Linked DNA regions of Parasedimentitalea psychrophila. The main gene of each other region encodes a partner of the protein of the gene in region 2 in a complex. Links are inferred from orthologs where the notes say so. Each region holds a gene or a part of one and is shown on either strand. Other genes may lie near its edges. The genes, in order: rpsS and rimM.

Region 1 (3,254 bases), 820 kb from region 2 along the record:
GTGTCTTGATCGGCAGCTTCATCGCAGCCAGGCGCAGGGCCTCGCGGGCGACGTCATCATCGACGCCGTCGATCTCGAACAATACACGGCCAGGCTTGACCTTGGCTGCCCAGAAATCCACCGAACCTTTACCTTTACCCATACGGACTTCGGTAGGCTTGGACGTAACCGGAGTATCCGGGAAGATCCGGATCCAGACACGGCCCTGGCGCTTCATGTGGCGAGTCATCGCGCGGCGAGCCGCTTCGATTTGACGCGCAGTCACACGCTCAGGCTGGAGTGCTTTCAGTCCGTAAGTGCCAAAATTCAGATCAGAGCCGCCTTTGGCGTCTCCCTTGATCCGGCCTTTGTGCATCTTGCGGAATTTAGTACGCTTTGGTTGAAGCATTTGTCATGTCCCCCTTAGCGACGACCGCCTGCACCGCGAGGTGCTGGGCCGTCCTGGAGTTCCTGTGCTTTACGGTCACGTGCCTGCGGGTCGTGCTCCATGATTTCACCTTTGAAGATCCAAGTCTTGATCCCGATGATACCATAAGCAGTCATTGCTTCGACATGTGCGTAATCGATGTCCGCACGCAGTGTGTGCAGCGGCACGCGGCCCTCACGGTACCATTCGGTACGCGCGATTTCAGCACCACCCAAACGGCCAGCGAGGTTGATCCGGATACCCAAGGCGCCCATGCGCATTGCGTTCTGGACCGACCGCTTCATGGCGCGACGGAAAGACACCCGGCGCTCCAGCTGCTGTGCGATCGACTCACCGACCAGCGCAGCGTCGAGCTCCGGCTTGCGAACCTCAACGATGTTCAGGTGCAGTTCGCTATCGGTCATCGTGGCAATTTTCTTGCGCAGAGTTTCGATGTCTGCGCCTTTTTTGCCAATGATCACACCAGGACGGGCGGTGTGGATCGTCACCCGGCACTTTTTGTGCGGACGCTCGATGATGATACGCGAGATACCAGCCTGCTTGCACTCGGTCTTGACGAACTCGCGGATTTTGATGTCTTCCAGCAGAAGATTACCAAAATCTTTGGTGTCAGCGTACCAGCGGCTGTCCCAGGTACGGTTGACCTGGAGGCGCATGCCAATTGGATTGACTTTATTACCCATTAGGACTGCTCCTCAACTTGACGCACCAAAATGGTGATCTCAGCAAACGGCTTCAAGATCTTGCCAAAACGACCACGAGCCCGCGGACGTCCGCGCTTCAGGGTCATGTTTTTGCCCACATAGGCCTCGGCGACGATCAGCTCGTCCACGTCCAGGTTGTGGTTGTTCTCAGCATTGGCAATCGCCGACTGAAGACATTTTTTCACGTCCTGAGCAACACGCTTGTTCGAGAAAGTCAGATCGGTCAGTGCGCGATCAACTTTCTTGCCACGGATCAGACCAGCGACCAGGTTCAATTTCTGGGGGCTGGTACGAAGCATGCGCAGTTTTGCCATTGCTTCGTTGTCTGCCACGCGGCGGGGGTTTTTTTCCTTACCCATGACTTATTTCCGCTTCGCTTTTTTGTCAGCAGCGTGACCGTGATAGGTGCGAGTTGGCGAATATTCACCAAACTTTTGACCAATCATGTCTTCCGAGACGTTGACTGTGATATGCTTGCGACCGTTGTAAACACCAAAGGTCAGACCCACGAACTGGGGCAGAATGGTGGAACGGCGCGACCAGATCTTGATCACTTCTTTGCGGCCCGATTCACGAGCAGCTTCGGCCTTTTTGAGAACATAAGCGTCTACAAAAGGGCCTTTCCATACAGAGCGAGACATGAATTAACGTCCCTTCTTCTTGGCGTGACGCGAGCGGATGATCAGCTTGCTTGACGCTTTGTTCTTGTTACGGGTCCGAGCACCTTTGGTAGGCTTACCCCAAGGGGTAACTGGGTGACGACCACCCGATGTCCGGCCTTCACCACCACCGTGTGGGTGGTCGACCGGGTTCATAACCACACCACGCACAGAGGGACGAACGCCCTTGTGACGCATACGGCCAGCTTTACCAAAGTTCTGGTTCGAGTTGTCGGGGTTCGACACCGCACCAACTGTTGCCAGACATTCCTGACGCACCAGACGCAGTTCGCCCGAGGACAAACGGATCTGAGCGTAGCCACCGTCACGACCAACGAACTGAGCATATGTACCAGCTGCACGGGCGATCTGGCCGCCTTTGCCTGGCTTCATTTCGATGTTGTGAATGATGGTACCGATTGGCATGCCCGAGAATGGCATTGTGTTGCCCGGCTTGATGTCGGCCTTAGCAGAGGCGATAACCTTATCACCAACAGCAAGACGCTGTGGAGCAAGGATATAGTTCTGTTCGCCATCTTCATATTTGATCAGCGCGATGAATGCGGTCCGGTTCGGGTCATATTCGATCCGCTCGACGGTCGCCGCAACATCAAATTTGTTACGCTTAAAGTCAACGATCCGGTAGAGGCGCTTTGCCCCGCCACCACGGCGGCGCGAGGTAATCCGTCCGGTGTTGTTCCGGCCGCCTGTTTTGGATAAACCCTCAGTGAGAGATTTAACCGGGCGACCTTTCCAAAGCTCCGAACGGTCGATCAGAACCAGCCCACGCTGGCCCGGCGTCGTCGGTTTATACGACTTGAGTGCCATGCTTTCTGTCTTCCGTTTAGCAGCGCCCAGGCACCGAGTTTACCCGGCATCCTGGACTATGTTCAGCCCCCTGCTCGTGAAGTTCCATCAGAAACCCAACTACTGAGGTGGCCATCGATATAAGGCCCCGAAGGTCCCCATCCAAAAATCACCAGCCCCGGAACGAATCCGAGGCTGTATGATTGGTGCGGCGTAACAGGGAATGAGGAGGGTGTCGAGAGCCTCTTTTTCAGTTGGATCGTTAACTCAGTGGTCATTAACAATGCCACCGACCGCCTCCTCCACTGAAGGGATTATAGAGTCCAAGTCAGGGTTTCCATCTTCATTGAAGGAAGCGTCATCACCTTTGCTCTTCTTTCTTTCAGCTTCCCATTCTTTAACATAGCTCTGGTAGTGCTCAGGAGGAACCTGGTCCTCGACACCATGCGTCAGCTTGAGGACTGGTTTCTCAATTTTGTTTAATTTTATATACTTGTCCAAGTAGTCTTTGAGCTCGACACAATCAGCTACAACACTTGGCCTTTGCAGAAGCTTCGCCTCTAGGCGGTGAAGTTCACGCTCCTCTTCATCTCGAATGGTATCAATCGAAATGATTGGATAAGGCCTTCCATTCACCACCCCCTTGAAGGACTGGGT
Region 2 (3,022 bases):
CTTCGTAGTTCTGAACACGGGTGCGCGACCCTTCGGTCACTCGAAAGCCAACGCGGATGGTATCACCGGCTTTGAAATCGGGGATATCATTCCCCAGGGCGGCAACTTGTTCCGCCTCCAGCTGTGCGATCAGGTTCATCGCAAACTCCTAATTTTTAGCTCGTGGTTTCCCACGAAGATTTATGCAGTCCGAGAGCTCTTGGTCTTCACCGGGTCCGCAAGCCGCGCCCGCCAGAGATCGATCTGTCCATTCCTGTGTGCCGGTCTTGATCCGCTGCCCGTGACCGAAGAAGGTCGAGGCAGATCAGCTGAATGCAAAACCAAACGGCCCGGAGCCACCAAAGTGATTCCAGACCCGCGGAGCATTAGGCCGTCGCGGCGGCCAGATCAAGCCAAATATGTGCTTTCCTTGGGGCCGCACGCGGTTCTTGCCAGATTTGCAGAAGACAGCGTCAGCGCCGTCACTCGGCAGGACTGTTTCCGGGGGGCTACCGGGAAGATACCCCAGCCTGTTGCCGGAATGAGGGCACGGCCTATCCGAGTGGCCAGGGCTAAGAACGCTTGGTCTATTTTGGCTTGGCGTAGGCATCCCACAGGTCGGGGCGCCGGGCTTTGGTGATCTCTTCGCTCATCTCATGGCGCCACTTGGCGACATTGCCATGGTGGCCTGACATCAGAACATCCGGGATCCTGCGCCCCTGCCACTCAGCCGGGCGGGTGTATTGCGGATGTTCCAGCAGGCCCGAGGAAAAGCTCTCTTCCTCGGTCGAGGCGGAATTTCCCAGCACATTGGGGATCAGTCGCACAGTGGCATCAATCAACGCCTGCGCGGCGATCTCGCCGCCGGTCATCACAAAATCACCAAGGCTGACCTCCTGGATGCCATAATGCTGCAGCACCCGCTCGTCGACGCCTTCAAAGCGGCCACAGAGCAGGGTCACACCGTCAGCGCAGGCCAGGTCCTGCATCATCTGCTGGTCCATCGGCCTGCCGCGCGGCGACAGGTAGATCAACGGGTGATTGCCAGTCACCCCCTCCATCGCATGGTCGATAGCCGCGCCCAGCACATCGGCCCGCAGCACCATTCCAGCACCGCCGCCGGCCGGGGTGTCGTCAACATTGCGATGTTTGCCGATGCCAAACCGTCGCAGGTCGATGGTCTCCAGCTGCCACAGGCCCTCTTGCAGCGCCTTGCCGGTCAGGCTTTCGCCCAGCACTCCGGGGAAGGCGGTTGGGAACAGCGTCAGAATCTTGGCCTTCCAGACGCCGACCAGATCCGGGGTGTCGGTCATCAGTGCGCGCGGTTTCAGCGTCGGGCGAATGGCCTTGCGGCCGTGGGATTTATTTGGGCGTTCGGTCATGGCGCTTTCATAGGCGAGGGGCGGCCGGAAGGAAAGGCAGCGCAACTGCGAGGCTCTGCCTCGCGCTCCGGGATATTTAGGGCCAGATGAAGAGGCGGATCTGCCTTTCATCTGGCCCTAAATATCCTGGGGGTGAGCGCCTGTGGTGCGAGGGGGCAAAGCCCCCTGCAGGCATGGGTCAGAACAAGCCATCAGGCGGATCAGCAATGATACGGCGCTGACCCATGTCGACCGTTGGCACCGCGGCCTGGGTGAACGGCAGCAACACAGTATCCTTCAGACCCGGCGCCTGGACCTCTAGCAGGTCGCCGGCACCATGGTTCATCACCGATTTCACCTGCCCCAACAGGGTGCCGCCGGTGTCAAACACCTGCAGTCCGGTCAGGTCGGCATAATAATATTCATCATCGGGCAGATTGGGCAGCGCATCGCGCGGTGCAAACAGTCGCAGGCCCTTGATGGCATCCGCCTGTTCCTTGGTCTCAACACCGCCCAGAATGGCCACAAAACCGTTGTTGGTCACCCGGGTCAGCGACACCGTATAGCTTTGGCTGCCATCCTCGTTTTGCAGCGGAGAGTAGCTCTCGATGTCTTCGGGCACCGCGCAAAAGCTTTTCAGGCGGACCTCGCCACGGACTCCAAAAGAGCCTGCGACTGCGCCGATACAGATTAGATCACTCATTGTTTTCTCCTGTGCATAGTCCGGCCTCTACCGAGCCGCCGGCAATATGACACCGCTCACTGTGTTTTATACGGTCAAAGCCTATCCCGGTCGCAAAGGCCAGCGCCATCATCATCACGGTTCGGATGGGACGCAGAAGCAGGCTCATCGGCGCTCGATGAAAAGCGCCTGCTGGCGGGTCTCCCAGCCTTTTTGTTCCAGCTCGGGCGTTTCGCTGATCTGTTCGGGGTGGCCCAGGCAAAAATAGCCGATCAGCTGCCAGTCCGCGGGCACATTCAGATCCCGGTTCAACTGGTCCGGGTCCAGCACCGAGACCCAGCCCAATCCCAATCCTTCAGCGCGCAGGGTCAGCCAGAACAGGGTGATGGCGGTGACCACCGAATAGCGGCGCATTTCCGGCATGGTGGCGGCGCCCAGCCCGTGGCCCTGGGTTGTGGAGTCATCGCAGTAGATTGCCAGTTGCACCGGGGCGTCCTGCATGCCGGTCAGTTTCAGCTGTGAATAGGTCTTGGCACGGTCGCCGGAATAGCCGGCCAGTGCCTGTGCATTGGCGGTCTGAAAATTGGTCAAAGCGGCGGCGCGGGCCGTCTCGCTGTCAACGCGCAGGATGCGCCAGGGTTGGCTGAGCCCCACCGAAGGGGCCAGCCGGATGGCGTCGAGGCAGCGCGTCAGCACCGCCTCGTCCACCGGTGTGTTGCGGAACCGGCGCACGTCACGCCGGAGCCGCATCAGCAGATCAAACTGGCTGCGGAAATCCTCGGAAAATTCAGAGTCCCGCCGCGTCATGATCTTATTCCGCGTCGGCAGCGTCGGCTGCCTTGGCGGCTTTTTCTTCAGCGCGCGCAACGGCTTTCTTGCCTGGAACACCCTTTTTAGGGTTGCTGCGGGAAGTCTTTGGAATAACGCCAGCGGCTTCCAGCATACGGGCGATACGGTCGGTTGGCTGGGCGCCCTGGCCAATCCAGTACTGGATGCGCTC

Evidence for each region.
Region 1: the proteins of rimM (region 2) and rpsS are in contact, whole or in part, in a crystal structure (PDB 3A1P), measured with the Thermus thermophilus proteins. The link is inferred for Parasedimentitalea psychrophila from one-to-one orthologs. Residues at the interface, in WP_008632437.1 of Thermus thermophilus: Val4, Glu5, Ile6, Gly7, Arg8, Arg22, Gly23, Glu24, Val26, Leu84, Glu85, Glu86, Gly87, Arg88, Tyr89, Tyr90, Tyr91, Phe92, Leu94, Asp111, Ile112, Leu113, Asp114, Ala115, Gly116, Ala117, Gln118, Asp119, Val120, Ile122; in WP_011173711.1 of Thermus thermophilus: Lys28, Arg29, Leu30, Lys32, Thr48, Gln56, His57, Val58, Pro59, Val60, Tyr61, Thr63, Met66, Glu73, Phe74, Pro76, Thr77, Arg78, Arg81, His83, Gly84, Lys85, Glu86, Ala87, Lys88, Ala89, Thr90, Lys91, Lys92, Lys93.

Annotation. Positions count from the first base shown.
Region 1 is NZ_CP127247.1:2,122,001-2,125,254, reverse strand. Bases 134-3,068 are described here. They hold rpsS (30S ribosomal protein S19), read right to left. Parts: upstream 1,773-3,068; coding sequence 1,494-1,772; downstream 134-1,493. Other genes in these bases: QPJ95_RS10245 (hypothetical protein), read right to left, coding at 2,865-3,068; rplB (50S ribosomal protein L2), read right to left, coding at 1,776-2,618; rplV (50S ribosomal protein L22), read right to left, coding at 1,110-1,490; rpsC (30S ribosomal protein S3), read right to left, coding at 403-1,110; rplP (50S ribosomal protein L16), read right to left, coding at 134-388. Outside these bases: more of rplP, read right to left, coding at 1-133; more of QPJ95_RS10245, read right to left, coding at 3,069-3,254. UniProt on the Escherichia coli protein: In the E.coli 70S ribosome in the initiation state it has been modeled to contact the 23S rRNA of the 50S subunit forming part of bridge B1a; this bridge is broken in the model with bound EF-G.
Region 2 is NZ_CP127247.1:1,299,920-1,302,941, reverse strand. What follows is about bases 292-2,994. They hold rimM (ribosome maturation factor RimM), read right to left. Parts: upstream 2,044-2,994; coding sequence 1,540-2,043; downstream 292-1,539. Other genes in these bases: rpsP (30S ribosomal protein S16), read right to left, coding at 2,834-2,994; bluB (5,6-dimethylbenzimidazole synthase), read right to left, coding at 2,188-2,829; trmD (tRNA (guanosine(37)-N1)-methyltransferase TrmD), read right to left, coding at 567-1,361. Outside these bases: rplS (50S ribosomal protein L19), read right to left, coding at 1-139; more of rpsP, read right to left, coding at 2,995-3,022. UniProt on the Escherichia coli protein: One of at least 4 proteins (Era, RbfA, RimM and RsgA/YjeQ) that assist in the late assembly stage of the 30S ribosomal subunit.